2 linked regions of the Saccharobesus litoralis genome follow. The main gene of each other region encodes a partner of the protein of the gene in region 2 in a complex. Links are inferred from orthologs where the notes say so. Each region holds a gene or a part of one and is shown on either strand. Other genes may lie near its edges.

Region 1 (8,378 bases), 2.7 Mb from region 2 along the record:
CTCCTTAGCCCACGTCACATCAATGATAGCTGATGCGCGAGCATTGGGTAAATTAGTCTTAGTCGACCCTAAAGCTAAAGATCTATCCAAATATGCGAAAGCCAGTTATGTCACGCCAAACCTGAAAGAATTTATTGATGCTGGTGGTGAATCGGGTTCTGAAGACGCGATAGCACAGAGTGTACGTGGAATAATCGCCCAGCATAATATCGATAATATGTTACTGACTCGTAGTGAGCAGGGCATGTCGTTAATTAATGCCCAGCACAAGGTCGATTTACCTGCTCAGGTGTTGGAAGTGAACGATGTAACAGGTGCTGGCGATACGGTTATTGCAACTTTGGCCTGTTTCCTAACGGTTGGTGCTGAGCCTGCCTTAGCCGCTAAACTTGCCAATTTAGCTGCCGGCATTGTTGTGGGTAAATTAGGTGCCGCTTGTGTGACCCCAGAGGAGCTAATGCGTCGTGTTAATCAAACTCGGGATAAGGCTCAACAACATTATCAAGTGCCATTTGAAGATGTGTTACAACATATTGAATTTGCCCGTCAGTGTGGCGAAAAAATCGTTTTTACTAATGGTTGTTTTGATATATTGCATGCGGGCCATGTATCTTATTTAGAACAAGCACGAGCCTTAGGTGATAGATTAGTACTGGGTTTAAATACTGACGAAAGCATTCGCCGTTTAAAAGGTGAGGGCCGTCCAGTTAACCCGTTAGCGCAACGCGCTACCGTGATGACAGCATTACAAGCCGTTGATTGGGTTATCCCTTTTGGCGAAGTCAATGGCAACGAATATGATGATACACCGTACGATTTGATCAAACAGGTTAAGCCTGACGTATTAGTGAAGGGTGGGGATTATACGCCTGATACCATTGTTGGCGCTGATATAGTTTGGGATAATGGCGGTGAAGTGAAAGTAATTGAGTTTGTTGATGGTTGCTCCACAACGAATATCATTAACAAGATTAAAAATTAGCTTGGGTGTTTGCGTGTGATTAACTTGGCTAAAAATAAAGCTCTGTTTCTTGACCGAGACGGGGTTATTAACTTTGATCATGGCTATGTTAGCCAGATAGATCAATTTGAATTTATAGACGGTATTTTTGAAATATGCCAAGCCGCTCAAGCTAAGGGCTATTCGTTGATTATCGTCACCAATCAATCTGGTATTGGGCGAGGCTATTTTTCACAGCATGATTTTGACGTATTAACCGAATGGATGGTTGATCAATTTGCTGCTAATGATGTGCAAATTAATGACATTATGTTTTGCCCGCATCACCCTGAAAAAGCGGTTAATGAATACAAAACAGATTGTGATTGTCGTAAGCCTAAACCAGGTATGATCCTAGAAGCGGCACAACGGCAAGGTATAAATATAGCTAAGTCGATAATGATTGGCGATAAAATATCCGATATGAAAGCCGCAGATTTAGCTGGGGTAGGTACTCGTATTTTACTCGACTCTCACTATAGTCGAGGTCAAGATGATCTCGGACTAGCAACACATCGTATCGAAGCCTTAAATGAAATATTTAATTTAGGTGTATTGAATTAGTGCGCAACCCTTAGGAAGCGTAGCGTTAAACTCTTATTGAAAATTTTCTTATGATAGATACCAAAAAACTCGAAGAAATTGCTAAGCAAGTGACAGATAACTTGCCCACTGGGGTTAAAAAATTTGCAGAAGAAGTGGAAGATAAAACTAAGCAAGTTTTGCAAAGCCAGTTAAATAAGCTTGATATGGTGAGTCGCGAAGAGTTTGATGTACAAACTCGGGTATTGATGCGCACTCGTGAAAAATTAGTAGACTTGGAAGCGAAAGTTGCAGAGTTAGAGCAGAAAATAGTCGCTGGTGCCTCAAGTAAAATTGAGCAGCAAGATTAGCAGTCTGCTATTAATAGATTAAAGAGAAAAGCCCAAACAGGTTATCGGTTTGGGCTTTTTATTAATTTAAACGTTTATTTAAAATTGATTGTTACGCCAATCTAAACTGATAACTAACCTCAACTCTGGTTAATTAGTGCTTATTACTACTACAACCTGAATCATTGCAGCAGCTTGCTTTTTCTTGATGTACATGGCCGTGCTTGATTTCTTCTTCGGTTGCTGCTCGCACATCAACAATTTCAACGTCAAACTCAAGATCAATACCCGCTAACGGATGATTGCCATCAACTGTGACCGTATCTTCTGCTACGTCAACTACGATCACTGTTTGCTCGCCACCGTCTGTACTGGCACGTAGTTGCATACCAATATGTATTTGGTCTTCAAACCCTTCAAACATGGAAAGTGGTACTTCTTGAACAAAGCCGTCGTGTCTTTCGCCATAAGCATTTTCAGCATCTACAGCCACGCTAAACTTTTCACCGGCTTGGCGATCGGTCAATGCTTCCTCTAAGCCTTTAATTAAAAAACCTTGACCTTGTAGGAAAACCAGTGGCTCACCATCGAAAGAACTGTCTATGTCCGTTCCTTCTTTGTCTTTAACTAAATAATGTAAGGTTACCACTGAGTTGTTTGCTATTTTCATTCTGATGCCTTGTATTCAAGAGTGTAAGGCAGTTCACTTAACGTGAATTGACTTGTATCTTGGTTTTTTAACTTAAGTTGAGTATTTAAATCTAAATCTGCTGCACATACTGCCATGCCATACATCTGGCCGTCAATTGCACATGCGCTAACTACTGTACCAGCGCGTCGCCAATTTTCACCTGCAGGCATTTCTAATGTATCACCAACATTTATATTGTCGGCATGACCGCTAAAGGGAAATGCAGCGCGTTTATTCTTACCAAGGTAACGCATCCGAGCCACGGTTTCTTGGCCCATATAACAGCCTTTGTTAAAGCTAATACCGTCAATGGCTTGCAGGTTAAGCATTTGTGGCACATATTCACCTTGCTGTTCAGCATGCAAGAAAATAATACCATTGTCGATTAAGGCCTTTTCAAATAATGCTTCATTGTTATTAGCATCAAGTTGCGTTTCAGTTGCAATCAGTGTGATGTTTGACGAGAGCGCTACACGATAGGTCGTGTCGTCTTGCGATACTTGGTTTATCTCAAGTTGGTTATTGCCAAGCTGAGCATACCAATGAAGTTGGGTGTTATGTGTGATATCAGTGCGAGAAAACACACCGTATTTATTGAGCTCGGCGAGTGATTTTTCTATTGTTGATTGGCGTTGAAATAATTGGCAGTCATCACCGGTTGGAACAAAGTAAAAATGGCTCCAGCTTTTGCCTTTTGCGTCACAGTGAGCGGCAAAGCAAGCTTGTTGCGCTGTTAAGTTACTAATGTGTGCAGTTACTTGGCTATTTAAGTAGGTTCGACTGTCGGCTCCACTCATTTTAATGGCGCCCCAACTGGATAGTTTGATCAAGGATGAGCTTTGTTCTGACATAGATATCTGAATTATTGAACTAATGAGTCTTATATTAGGGCAAAGACTTAAGCTTACAAGTCTAATCCATATAAGAATCCATCTAACAAAGGGTATAGTGGTGATTTATGTAGGTTATAAATCAAGGTATTTGGTTTATCTGCGATGAATTGCTATATTTGCTGCAATATTTTTCTTAAAAGAAGTGATACATGTCAGACATCCCATTAAATAAAGTACGCTGGGCTTGCCGTCGCGGTATGCTGGAGTTGGATGTAATTTTTAATCCGTTTGTTGAAAATCATTATTCTAACTTGCCTGAAGAGGAGCAAGTGACGTTTCGTAAGTTACTCGTCTGTGATGATCCCGAGTTGTTTGCTTGGTTTATGGGACATGAAGACTGCCCAAAACCAGAGTTTGCCGCTTTAATTAAAAAAATCCACAAACTCAATGGTGCCAAGGTTTAGCCTTAAGTTTACCTCAGGCAAGGCGTATTCTCGCTTTGCCATTTTGTTGTGTTTAATTATTTATCTGTGCCTTTTCAGTTTGATTTTTGAGCCACTTTTTATTTGGCAAATATTCGACTGGTATTTAATTATCTATTTAGGTTTATTTGCGCTCGTTGCTTGGGGTTGTGTAATCTCTATTGGTAGGCAAGCATTAATATCCCAGCAGGTATGGTCATTAGCGCTTAACGGTAACCTTGTGATTGAAGATGTAGAATATCAGCTTTCACCACAATCCAATTATTTTTTGTCTTGGATATTTACAGTTTATGTTAGTCAATTAAGTCAAGAAAAAACCTATTGTTTATTTGCCCCTGATAATATGGAACCTGTCGCGCGTAGTCGCTTAAAACGGGTGATTAAACGACTACGGGCTCAGCCTTTAGAGGCTAATCAGCAAAATTAATCGGACAGTTATCTGGAGTTAAAACGGTCGGTTTACTGCGACTTTTCGTTTTAGGGTAATCTTGATTGTAATGTAAGCCACGGCTTTCTTTACGTGATATCGCACTGCGCACAATGAGCTCTGATACATCTAATAAATTTCTCAGTTCCAGCAAGTTATTGCTGACTCTGAAATGAGAATAGTATTCTTGAACTTCTTGTTGTAGTAACTCAATCCGTCGCATAGCACGCTCTAAGCGTTTATTGGTGCGAACAATCCCGACGTAATCCCACATAAATAGGCGCAGTTCGTGCCAGTTATGTTGAATAATGACAGCTTCGTCAGAATCACTGACTTTACTTTCATCCCAAACCGGAATGACTGCGCTTTCAGCTTGATGATAGTCATGCTTTTGAATGTGTTTAGCTGCAGACTCGGCAAAGACTAAACATTCTAATAAAGAGTTACTCGCCATGCGATTTGCGCCATGCAAGCCTGTGTAAGCAACTTCACCCACCGCATATAAATTATCTAAATCTGTTTTACCGTTGAGATCGGTTTTTACCCCACCACAAGTGTAATGGGCGGCTGGTACGACAGGCATGGGTTGTTCATGCATTTTAATGCCCAGCATTCGACATCGGCGATAAATGGTCGGAAAATGTTTTTTGATAAAAGCTTTATCTTTGTGGCTGATGTCCAAAAACATCGAGTCAGCCCCAAGGCGTTTCATTTCTTTGTCTATCGCACGGGCGACAATATCTCTTGGCGCGAGTTCTGCCCGTTCGTCATATTCAGGCATAAATCGACTGCCATCTGGACGTCGTAAATAAGCGCCTTCGCCTCGCAAGGCTTCGGTGAGTAAAAAGTTTTGCGCATCGGCATGAAATAAACTAGTTGGATGGAATTGATTAAATTCCATATTGGCTACGCGGCAACCCGCACGCCAAGCCATAGCAATACCATCGCCACTGGCAACATCTGGGTTAGATGTATATTGATAGACTTTACTTGCACCACCCGTAGCAAGCACAACAACGTTGGCTTTAATCACTTCGACTTGCTCGGTGTTACGGTTCCAAACGTAAGCGCCATATACTCGCTTGTCAGAGGCGTTGTCGCCAAGTTTGGCACCTGTGATTAGGTCTACGGCATTGTAACGTTCCAACACGCGAATATTGGCGTGCTGCTTGGTGGCATTATTTAAAGTATTTTGTACTGCTTTACCGGTTGCATCGGCAGCATGTAAAATACGCCTATGGCTGTGTCCACCTTCGCGAGTTAAATGAAATCGCTCATCGCCGTCAGGTGTAGTTTCTTTGTCAAAAGGTACACCATAGCTTATTAAGGTTTCCAAGCTGGCTCTGGCATTTTCGGCAGTAAAACGCACGGCTTTTTCAGAACAAAGTCCAGCTCCGGCTATGAGTGTATCTTGTACGTGAGATTCAACACTGTCGTTTTCATCATAAACCGCCGCGATCCCCCCTTGAGCATAATAGGTGGAGCCTTCGCTTAGGTTGGATTTACTTAAGACAATAATGTCAGACTGGTCGGCAAGGCGTAAAGCTAGGGTTAACCCAGCTGCTCCGGCGCCAATCACCAATACTTGGCACTGATGTTCAATTTTTTCCATCTGCATGAGTAACCGCTAAGCCTTTGATTATTAAGCAAACACGGCCTTTTGTTACGTTTTGATTGCAACTATTTTCGCACTTTCTGCAGATTTTGAGAACTTTTTTAAGTAGGCTCAGTCTACTATTAGCAAATGAGCAGTAAAAACTGCTGAGTTCAATCACACTTTTATGGGAGTACCGACTCGGTTATGAGTGTCGGATATACAGATCAACAAATCGTTGAGCGTGTTCAGCGCGGCGATAAACAGGCATTCAATTTGTTGGTGCAAAAGTATCAACATAAAGTGATTAACCTGATTTCGCGATATGTTCGTCAACAAGGCGACGTAGCTGACATAGCTCAAGAAGCTTTTATTAAAGCTTATCGTGCAATTCCAAGCTTTCGTGGTGAAAGTGCTTTTTATACTTGGCTGTATCGGATCGCTGTGAATTGTGCAAAAAACTACTTAACGTCTACTGCTAAAAAAGTAGCGTCGAGTGATATTGAGGTTGAAGAAGCTGAGTTTATTGATTCAGCAACTGGGCTGCGAGAATCTGCAACGCCAGAAAACTTGTTGTTAACAGATGAAATCAAACAGGTGGTGTTTAGCACCATTGATACATTGCCGGATGATTTAAAAAATGCCATCACATTACGCGAAATAGACGGCATGAGTTACGAAGAAATTGCTGAAATCATGGATTGCCCTGTGGGCACTGTGCGTTCACGTATTTTTCGCGCTCGAGAAGTTATCGACAAAAACCTGAAACCAATTTTACAACGCTAATTACGAGTTGATTTATATGAGTCAAAAAGTTAAACAAAACGTGTCTGCCTTTGTTGATGGTCAGCCGGAGACAGCCCAAGTCATTGATAGTCTCAAGCAAGATAAAGAGTTAGAAGGCGCGTTTGGTCGTTATAACTTGATAGGTGATGTTTTGCGCAATGAAGCGCCAGAACATATTCATCTTGATTTGGCCGACTCGATTGCAAATGCAATCGAAAAAGAGCCTGTTGTCTTGGCACCGAATGCGGCGTTTGCGGCCGCTGTGTCTGAGCAGACTTCACATCAAGTTCAGCCTTCCACAAAAGCAAAAGTGATTTCATTTTTTAAACCTGTTGCGCAATATGGTATTGCGGCCTCGTTTGCCGCTGCTTTAGTGGTGGGTTTTCAAGCTGAGCAGGTAGAAACGCAAGAAGCTGGTTTTGAGCCAGTGTTGCATACCATGCCGTTGGCAACTAGCTTAGATCCTGTTAGTGCAGAAAGCTCGCGTACTGTTATCAATCCAGTGGGCATACAAGAGCAACAACGTCGTGTAAACTCTTACCTACTTGATCACTCTCGTCAATTAAAGAATCGACAGCATGCAGTTTCTGAACAGCCACAGCAAAACCCATCCGCACAATCTGTTCAATAGCTTGATATCTCTAGCAAGTGGCTATTTTAGGCCACTTTGCTCCTTTCTCTTACTAATTAGCTTTTCTGTTACTGGTCAAGAACCGTCAGGTTCTGCATATGATTGGCTTAAACGGATGCAGGTCGCGATTCAGCAGCTAAATTACGATATTTCGCTAGTTGTGGTTGAAGATAACAAAGTGCACCCTTGGCACTGGTTACATGGTGTCGAGCACTTATCTAATCTTGATAGTAGTGTTGATAGCCGTGTTGATAGCCATGCAACAGAGCAATTACCCACTAATAGCGAAGCGCAAGATTTACCTGTGTCAATGTCATATCGAGAATTAGAGTTATTAACCTCGCTCAATGGGCCGACTAAACAAATCGTACGTATGGGAGATATGATCACCTATTTAGGTTTCGGTCAGCAGCCATACAGTGTTAAAGCCAGCCTGTCACACAGTCCGTTGCCGGATATTTTACGCACCGATTTACAACAGGTTGGCGCAAACTACGAATTTACGAGTGTTGGAAAAAGTCGGGTGGCGGGATTTAAAGCGCAATTAATAAGGATAGTTGCCCGTGATAACACACGTTATTCAACTTGGATATGGTTACACGAAGAGAGTGCCCTACCGCTTAAAATGGCTATTGTTAGCAGTAAAGGTGAAGTTCTGCGCCAAGTTCAAGTGACTAGCTTTGTGGTGTCACAGGATGTTGATCCTGTGATCAATGAATTAGCTGCCATGGAATTGCCCACTCAAAATTTAGTGCAAGTTCAGCAGAATATTAGTGACTTCGACTGGCAATTGCGTTGGGTGCCGAGAGGGTTTGTTCCTACTAAATTAAATCGTCACCGATTAATGGGCGACCGAGAATGGGTTGATTATGTGATGTTATCTGACGGTCTTGTTTGGTTTTCGGTTTATATTCGTGATTTAGGTCAGGTTACGGATGCAAATGGTCATAGTACTTATTTAAGTTCTGGGGCTGAAACCTATATTACTGAAGTGGTTGGCCAGTTTGAAGTGACAGTGATTGGGGCAATTCCTATGGTGACTGCGAAAAAGCTAGCGCAGTC
Region 2 (8,672 bases):
CTTGGCCTTCATAACCATGTGGTAACAATAATGTTAAGCCACATAAGCGCCCCCATTTTTGCTCACCTGAACACAAGAACTGGTCAATTACGACTTGAGCACCGTTGGCGAAGTCACCAAATTGCGCTTCCCAAATAACAAGTGATGTTGGTTCCGCTGTTGCATAACCATATTCAAACGCCAATACCGCTTCTTCTGACAATACTGAATCATAAACTTCAAAGCGACCTTGCTTTTTATCAACATTTTGTAGAGGTTGATAACCTGAAGCGTCTTTTTGATCGTGAATAACCGCATGACGATGGAAGAATGTTCCTCGGCCTGCATCCTGACCGGTAATACGTATATTCGTACCGTTTTCAACTAATGAAGCATAAGCTAACGTCTCGGCAAAACCCCAATCAATTAACTTATCACCTGCGGCCATAGTTTGACGGTCTTGATAAATTTTCTTAACTCGAGATTGCGGTGTTACGTCCTCTGGGTAACTAGACACTCTTTTCGCTAGATCGGTAATTTGCTCAAGTGTTAAAGAAGCGTCATACGGAGAATCCCAATCATTGCCAACATATGGAGACCAATCTACTGAATGCTCCATCATAGGACGCCATTCTTCGACAACACAAGCACCGTGGTCTAGCGCAGCTCGATATTCATCGATAGCTTTCTTTGCATCTTTTTCGTCAAATAAGCCTTCGTTTGCCAATTGCTGCGCATAGATTTCACGCGGCACAGGGTGCTTTTTGATTTTTTGATACATTAATGGCTGCGTTGCATTTGGCTCATCAGCTTCGTTATGACCGTGACGACGATAACAAACTAAGTCAATCACAACATCACGCTTAAAGGTGTTGCGGAAATCAAGGGCAATTTGCGTTGCTAAAATAACCGCTTCAGGATCATCTGAATTAACGTGGAAAATTGGCGCCTGAACCATCTTAGCAATATCAGTACAATATTGAGTAGAGCGCGTATCTTCAGGATTAGACGTTGTGAAACCAACTTGGTTGTTAACCACAATTCGTACCGTACCACCAACTTGGAAAGCACGTGTTTGCGAAAGGTTAAACGTTTCTTGCACTACACCTTGACCTGCAATAGCAGAATCACCATGAATGGTAATTGGCAAGGCTTGAGTTCCGTCAGTACAACCACGACGATCCATACGTGCGCGTACCGAGCCCATAACCACAGGGTTTACAATCTCTAGGTGAGATGGGTTAAACGCTAATGCTAAGTGAACGTCACCACCTGGCGTGGCGAAATCAGACGAGTAACCCATGTGATATTTAACATCACCTGAGCCATTGCCTTTATCAAATTTACCGGCAAACTCATCAAATAATACCGAAGGGTTTTTACCTAATACATTAACCAATACGTTTAAACGACCACGGTGCGCCATACCAATGACGACTTCTTTTGCACCTTGCGCACCTGCACGCGAAATTAATTCCTTAAGCATAGGAATCAATGCATCGCCACCTTCTAACGAGAAACGTTTAGCTCCAGGGAATTTAGAACCTAAATATTTCTCTAAACCGTCTGCCGCGACTAGCTCTTTGTAAAGCTTCTTCTTAGCATCAGCTGTTAAATTCGCCGTTGCTTTTACCGATTCTAAACGCTGCTGTAACCAACGCTTCTCATCAGTTGAAGTAATGTGCATGTATTCTGCACCAATCGAGCCACAATACGTTTTAACTAACGCGCTGTGAATATCACGTAGTGGTAGCTTTTCTGCGCCAACTTTAAGTGAGCCAACGTTATAGACTTTATCCATGTCTTCTTGTGTTAGGCCATGATGAGATAGCTCTAAATCACGTACGCGCTCTTGCTTCCATAAACCAAGTGGATCCAAGTTAGCATGTTGGTGGCCACGAAAACGGAATGCGTTAATCAGCTGTAAAACTTTTACTTGTTTTTCATCTGAGCTTTCCGCTTGAACAACAACTTGTTTACGGTGGGTATTTTTGGCAGCTTGACGAAAATCTTCTCGCACTTCAGAGTGCTTAGTTTCTACGTCAACGCCTTCAACCTTGGGCAGTTGATCGAACAAAGCACGCCAGTCGGCATCTACGCTTTGCGGATCAGTCAAATAACTTTCGTATAATTCTTCTACGTAAGTGGCATTGGCACCGGCTAACTGGGTTGATTCTAGCCAGGCTTGCATGTTGCCATAGTGCATTATTGTTTCCTTTACCGTAGTAAGTTGTACAATTTAAGGTTTTAGGTAAAAAAATAGCCATTCTCAGCTAACTAAGAACGGCTATTCAGTAGTTCAGAAAGTTAAGTTCTAACGAACTTAATTAATACTAAACAGCCTGCTTAAGCAGCATAGACTTAATATGACCAATTGCCTTGGTCGGGTTTAAGCCTTTAGGACATACATTTACACAGTTCATGATACCGTGACAACGGAATACGCTAAATGCATCATCTAAGTTAGATAAGCGTTCTTCAGTTGCCGTATCACGACTGTCAGCCAACCAACGGTAAGCAGCTAGCAAACCGGCAGGGCCAATAAATTTGTCTGGGTTCCACCAAAATGATGGACAAGATGTTGAACAACAAGCACATAAAATACACTCGTATAAACCATCAAGCTTTTCACGATCTTCAATTGACTGCAAATGCTCACGCGCAGGTGGTTGCTTGTCATCGTTGATCAAGAAAGGTTTAACTTTTTCATACTGTGTAAAGAACTGAGTCATATCAACAACTAAGTCACGAACAACAGGTAAACCTGGTAATGGACGAATAACAATCTTCTTACCCTTTAAATCAGATAAAGGCGTAATACAAGCTAAGCCGTTTTTACCATTCATGTTAACGCCATCTGAACCACATACACCTTCACGACATGAACGGCGTAGCGATAAAGTTGGGTCTTGCTCTTTGATTAACAGAAGAGCATCCAATACCATGATGTCTTGACCATCTGGCAAGTCTAACGTGTAGTCTTGCATTCTTGGTTTAGCATCAACATCAGGGTTGTAGCGATATATTGAAAAAACTTGTTTCATTTGCCAGCGCTCCCCAATTAGTATGTTCTAACTTTTGGAGGGAAAGCTTCACGATGCTTAGGCGTCATATTAACATCACGCTTAGACATGCTTTCCGTCTCAGGGTTATAAATAGTGTGACACAACCAGTTAGCATCATCACGCTCAGGGTAGTCGAAGCGGCTATGTGCACCACGGCTCTCTGTACGGAAGTTTGCGGCAACGGCTGTTGCGTATGCAGTTTCCATCAAGTTGTCTAATTCTAAACACTCGATACGTTGTGTATTAAAGTCGCTAGATTTGTCATCTAAGCGTGCTGATTTAAGACGCTCACGGATAACTTTAAGCTCTTCAAGACCAGTAGCCATTGCATCACCTTCACGGAATACCGAGAAGTTAAGCTGCATACATTGCTGTAAGTCTTTACGGATTTGGAACGGGTCTTCGCCTTTATCTGTTGATTCCCAACGATTGTAGCGAGATAAGCTTTGTTCAAGATCTGAAGCGCTTGCTGCAACACCTTCTTGTGTATCGGCTAGGTACTCACCTAAGTACTTACCAGCAGCACGACCAAATACAACTAAATCCAATAATGAGTTACCACCTAAGCGGTTAGCACCGTGTACAGATACACAGGCAATCTCACCTACTGCGAATAAACCTTCAACAACTTGGTCGTTACCATTAGCATCCACAGTGAATGCTTGACCATTAACATTGGTCGGTACACCACCCATTTGGTAGTGACAAGTTGGGATAACTGGAATTGGCTCTTCAACCGGATCAATATGTGCGAAAGTACGAGATAAATCACAAACGCCAGGTAAACGACTTTCTAATGTTTCTTTACCTAAATGGTCAAGCTTAAGCTTGATATGTGGACCCCAAGGACCATCACAACCACGGCCTTCACGGATTTCAGTCATCATTGAACGAGCAACAACGTCACGACCCGCTAAGTCTTTAGCGTTTGGCGCATAACGTTCCATGAAACGTTCGCCATCTTTATTTAGAAGGTAACCACCCTCACCACGACAACCTTCAGTTACTAGTACACCAGCACCAGCAATACCGGTTGGGTGGAATTGCCACATTTCGATATCTTGCATAGGCACGCCTGCACGCACAGCCATACCCACACCATCACCAGTGTTAATATGCGCATTAGTGGTTGAAGCAAAAATACGGCCTGCACCACCTGTAGCCAGTACTGTTGCACGGGCTTTAAAGTAAACCACTTCACCTGTTTCGATACAGATAGCAGTACAACCCACAACAGCGCCAGTTTGGTTTTTAACTAAATCTAATGCATACCATTCGCTGAATACTTTAGTTTGGTTTTTAACGTTCTGCTGATATAAGCAATGCAATAAAGCGTGACCTGTACGGTCAGCAGCTGCTGCTGTACGAGCCGCTTGCTCTCCACCAAAGTTTTTAGACTGACCACCAAATGGACGCTGGTAAACTTTACCGTTTTCGAAACGTGAGAAGGGTAAACCCATATTCTCTAATTCGATGATAGCTTCTGGACCCGTTTTACACATATATTCGATAGCGTCTTGGTCACCGATAAAATCAGAACCTTTTACGGTATCGTACATGTGGAATTCCCAGTTATCGTCGTGGGCGTTGCCTAAAGCAACAGTAATACCACCTTGCGCAGATACGGTATGTGAACGAGTTGGGAAAACTTTAGAAATCAAAGCACAAGATTGGCCTGATTCAGAAATAGATAAAGCAGCGCGCATACCTGCACCGCCGGCACCGATAACAACGGCGTCAAATTCTCTAACAGTAATACTCACTTAAACACCCCACAATACGACAAGACCAGTTACAAAGTAACTCAATGCAGCAATATTCAATACAAACTGTAAGAACATGCGTAAGCGAGCGCATTTAACATAGTCGGTTAAAACCTGCCATAAACCGATCCATGCATGAGCTAACAAGCCAAACAAGGAAATAATGGTGAAGACTTTCATACCAACACCAGAATATAACTCAGACCAATCTTGGTAAGTTAATCCTGGGTTAGAAAATAAATAAACCAACAAGAATATTGCATATGCTGCCAATACTAAGGCAGAGGCGCGGATAATAAGGAAATCATGGACTCCGCTGCGTCCTAAAGTTGCTGCGTTAGTTACCATACTAATACTCCTGCACCAATCGAAAGAACAACAGTTAAAACGATAGTGGCTTTTGCACTCGCGTTACCTGATTCAAGTTCTTCCCAGTAACCCATATCCATAATTAAATGGCGAAAGCCACCCAGCATATGATAAAGCAATGCTGTGATTGTTCCCCAAATAATAAATTTAACGATAAAGGTATCGAAAATTGATTTCACCGTATCAAAACCTTCTTGTGAAGATAATGACGTCGCGAACGCCCACATTAATAACCCCATGGCTACAAACATGATAACGCCGGATACACGGTGTAAAATAGAAGCGATGGCACTTGCCGGAAAGCTAATCGTATTTAGCTCTAGATTGACAGGTCTTTGCTTTTTCACAGTTCTTCCCACTCGTCTCAACTGAGCAATTTTATAGTTGTGTCGTATAACAATAAGCGCGCTGAGCCGAAAAAATTGGTCAGGCAAATCGCCTATCGTTAATGCTTATTTTTATTGAAGTTTCGAGCTGACTTCAACGGATGAAAAGTATATGCATTCATGCCAATAAATACAATTTAAACGCCAAAAAATGCATTCATTTGCTGAATGACGACTATTTTTACCATTAGCCGCTTTAATACACTGTTCGCCAGCTTATAAATTGATTATTGACGTTTTTTGCAGTTTAATAATTACACCTTAGGTACATGCAAGCAAATTACCCTATGTTTGATGTGTACCGATCATAATCATGATAACTCTTTCGGAAGGAGAGCAGCTATGGCTGACAAGAAAGCCATCCTTACAGTTGATGGGAAAGAAGTCGAACTCCCAATTTACTCAGGAACTCTAGGCCAAGACGTAATTGATATACGTACTTTAGGTAAGCACGGTTACTTCACTTTTGATCCAGGCTTTTTAGCAACAGGTTCATGCGAATCAGCTATTACTTACATCGATGGTGCAAATGGTGTGTTATTACACCGTGGTTATCCAATCGACCAATTAGCGACTGAAGCTGATTACTTAGAAGTATGTTACTTACTAATGAATGGCGAAGCGCCAACTAGCGAAGAGTACAAAGAATTCGTTTCTATCATCAAAAACCACACTATGGTTCATGAAGGCATAGCATCATTCTTTAACGGTTTCAGCCGTGATGCTCACCCTATGGCTATGCTTTGTGCGGTTACAGGTGCTTTATCTTCTTTCTATCACAACGATTTAGACATCTCAGATCCTGACCAACGTAAGCGTTGCATTAAGCGCTTAGTGGCTAAAATGCCAACTATCGCAGCAATGTGTTACAAGTACAGCATTGGTCAACCGTTTGTTGGTCCTAAAAACAGCTTAAGCTACTCAGAAAACTTCTTAAACATGATGTTCTCTGTTCCAGCTGAAGATTACGAAATCAACCCTGCTGTTGCTAAGGCAATGGATCGTATCTTCACATTGCATGCTGATCACGAGCAAAACGCTTCTACTTCAACTGTTCGTTTATCTGGTTCTTCTGGTGCTAACCCTTATGCATGTATTGCAGCTGGTATCGCATCTTTATGGGGTCCAGCGCACGGTGGTGCTAACGAAGCTTGTTTAACTATGTTAGAAGAGATTGGCTCAGTTGATCGCATCGACGAATATGTTGCTAAAGCGAAAGACAAGAGTGATCCTTTCCGTCTTATGGGCTTCGGTCACCGTGTATACAAAAACTTCGACCCACGCGCTAAAGTTATGCGTGAAACCTGTCACGAAGTATTGGATTCATTAGGTATTGATGATCCACTATTAGACGTAGCAATGAAGTTAGAAAAGATTGCTTTAGAAGACCCATACTTCGTAGAGAAGAAGTTATACCCTAACGTTGACTTCTATTCAGGTATTATCTTAAAAGCTATCGGTATTCCAACTAGCATGTTTACTGTTATCTTTGCATTATCTCGTACTATTGGCTGGATCTCTCACTGGGACGAGATGCTTTCTCAACCAGGTGCTAAGATTGGTCGTCCTCGTCAAATGTATACAGGTTCAGACAAGCGCGATTTTCAACCAATCGAAAAGTAAAGCGTTTTACTGACCCCCAATCAATAAAGCCACTTTAATAAGTGGCTTTTTGTTTTTTAGCACTTAACTACAAGTTAACAGCAAATCAACGACTTTCCGTGTGATTTATGCGGATTTCATCACTCATAGTAGATTGAAAAAATAGCAAAATATCGCTATCCTCACCTTATACATATCCAGTTTCTTCGCTATTAAAATTTAAAGGAAAGCCAGTATGAGGATCGCCAAAACCGCAGTTGCCCTGTCAGCCGCTGTACTTATTGTATCTTGTTCAAGTACATCTAAAAATTCTGCCAGTTCATCGGCTGCTGCTTCAAATTCAACTCAACAAAGTGCCAAACAAAAATATTTAAACGAAGCACGCGAAGTATTAGATGGTTTTAAAGTCAAATTAGCAGACGATAGTTTAAATGATTTAAGCTATTTCGCGCCAAAACCCTTGGCTTTAGCTAAAAAGAAATTTAAAGATGCAATGGAAGAGTATGACGATATCGCTAAAGGCGGCGGCTCATTACTGAATATTTTCACTAGCGAAGAAGAGGAAGCACTCGAAGCTAAAAAAGAAATCATCAAATTAGTCGCGACTGCAGAAAGTGAACTAAATAAAGCGAAGAAGATAAGAGAATCAGCTAAAACAATCCTAGGCGACGTATTTTCTCGACGCGATTATCTAAAACAACTGAACGTAACTAAAATCTATCCAAAAACATTTCAAAAATTAAATAATGAAATTGATGGAATGGTAAAAGATATAGCCGAAGGTGAAATAGAAAGAGCGACTAAAGAACAAGCAAAAATGTCTGCTGAATTACTCGCTTTAGAAGTTAAAACTGTCAAATATATAGAACTTAACGAATTAAACGAACAAATTGCCAGTTACAAAAAAGCCAAAATCGATGACGCATTACCAAGAACCTTCCAAGGCTTAGTGAATGCAAGAAATACTGCGGATGCTGTGATCAGCGCGGATCCTCGCGCCAAAGAAGCGATTAAAACAGCCGTTGATAAAGTTAAGTTTGAAATTGCTCACTTAAAACACCTGCATAAAGCTTACAAAGAGCTCGCTAGCACGAAAAAAACTAGCTACGAGTTATACTTAATTGCGGCAGAAAATAATTTACATACGATAGCATCGGCTATGCAGTTAGGTGATTTACGCAATATTGCAATGAAAGATCAGGCTGACGCTATTGCTGACAAAGCCAATCAACTGTTAACAGAAGTTGAATTAGCCAAATCCAATGCAGCGGCGAAGCTTGATTCCAGCGCCAATGCTCAAGATAAGTTGCAACAAGAAAACGCAGCTCTAAAAACTGAATTAAATGGAGTTAATGCTAAATTAACTAAAATAAACGATGAGTTAAAAGTTTTACTTACTGAAAAGGCTGGCTTACAAAGCCAAGTAAAACAGCAACAAGTTGAACTGATAAAACTAAAAAGCATGAATGAAGTTTTACTGCCTTTAGCAAAAAAACAAAGTAATGAAC

The links.
Region 1: the proteins of sdhA (region 2) and C2869_RS11695 are in contact, whole or in part, in a crystal structure (PDB 6C12), measured with the Escherichia coli proteins. The link is inferred for Saccharobesus litoralis from one-to-one orthologs.

Annotation. Positions count from the first base shown.
Region 1 is NZ_CP026604.1:3,272,908-3,281,285, forward strand. The notes cover bases 2,528-5,232. They hold C2869_RS11695 (FAD assembly factor SdhE), read left to right. Parts: upstream 2,528-3,605; coding sequence 3,606-3,860; downstream 3,861-5,232. Other genes in these bases: C2869_RS11685 (FKBP-type peptidyl-prolyl cis-trans isomerase), read right to left, coding at 2,528-2,542; ygfZ (CAF17-like 4Fe-4S cluster assembly/insertion protein YgfZ), read right to left, coding at 2,539-3,414; C2869_RS11700 (hypothetical protein), read left to right, coding at 3,844-4,305; nadB (L-aspartate oxidase), read right to left, coding at 4,289-5,232. Also shown: bifunctional D-glycero-beta-D-manno-heptose-7-phosphate kinase/D-glycero-beta-D-manno-heptose 1-phosphate adenylyltransferase HldE, read left to right, coding at 1-982; gmhB (D-glycero-beta-D-manno-heptose 1,7-bisphosphate 7-phosphatase), read left to right, coding at 1,007-1,564; ubiquinone biosynthesis accessory factor UbiK, read left to right, coding at 1,615-1,893; more of C2869_RS11685, read right to left, coding at 2,027-2,527; more of nadB, read right to left, coding at 5,233-5,917; RNA polymerase sigma factor RpoE, read left to right, coding at 6,107-6,685; C2869_RS11715 (sigma-E factor negative regulatory protein), read left to right, coding at 6,702-7,316; C2869_RS11720 (MucB/RseB C-terminal domain-containing protein), read left to right, coding at 7,264-8,378. UniProt on the Escherichia coli protein: An FAD assembly protein, which accelerates covalent attachment of the cofactor into other proteins.
Region 2 is NZ_CP026604.1:604,785-613,456, forward strand. The notes cover bases 2,425-5,423. They hold sdhA (succinate dehydrogenase flavoprotein subunit), read right to left. Parts: upstream 4,808-5,423; coding sequence 3,041-4,807; downstream 2,425-3,040. Other genes in these bases: C2869_RS02245 (succinate dehydrogenase iron-sulfur subunit), read right to left, coding at 2,425-3,023; sdhD (succinate dehydrogenase, hydrophobic membrane anchor protein), read right to left, coding at 4,808-5,155; sdhC (succinate dehydrogenase cytochrome b556 subunit), read right to left, coding at 5,149-5,423. In the rest of the region: sucA (2-oxoglutarate dehydrogenase E1 component), read right to left, coding at 1-2,185; more of C2869_RS02245, read right to left, coding at 2,313-2,424; more of sdhC, read right to left, coding at 5,424-5,523; gltA (citrate synthase), read left to right, coding at 5,905-7,185; C2869_RS02270 (hypothetical protein), read left to right, coding at 7,400-8,672. UniProt on the Escherichia coli protein: Two distinct, membrane-bound, FAD-containing enzymes are responsible for the catalysis of fumarate and succinate interconversion; the fumarate reductase is used in anaerobic growth, and the succinate dehydrogenase is used in aerobic growth.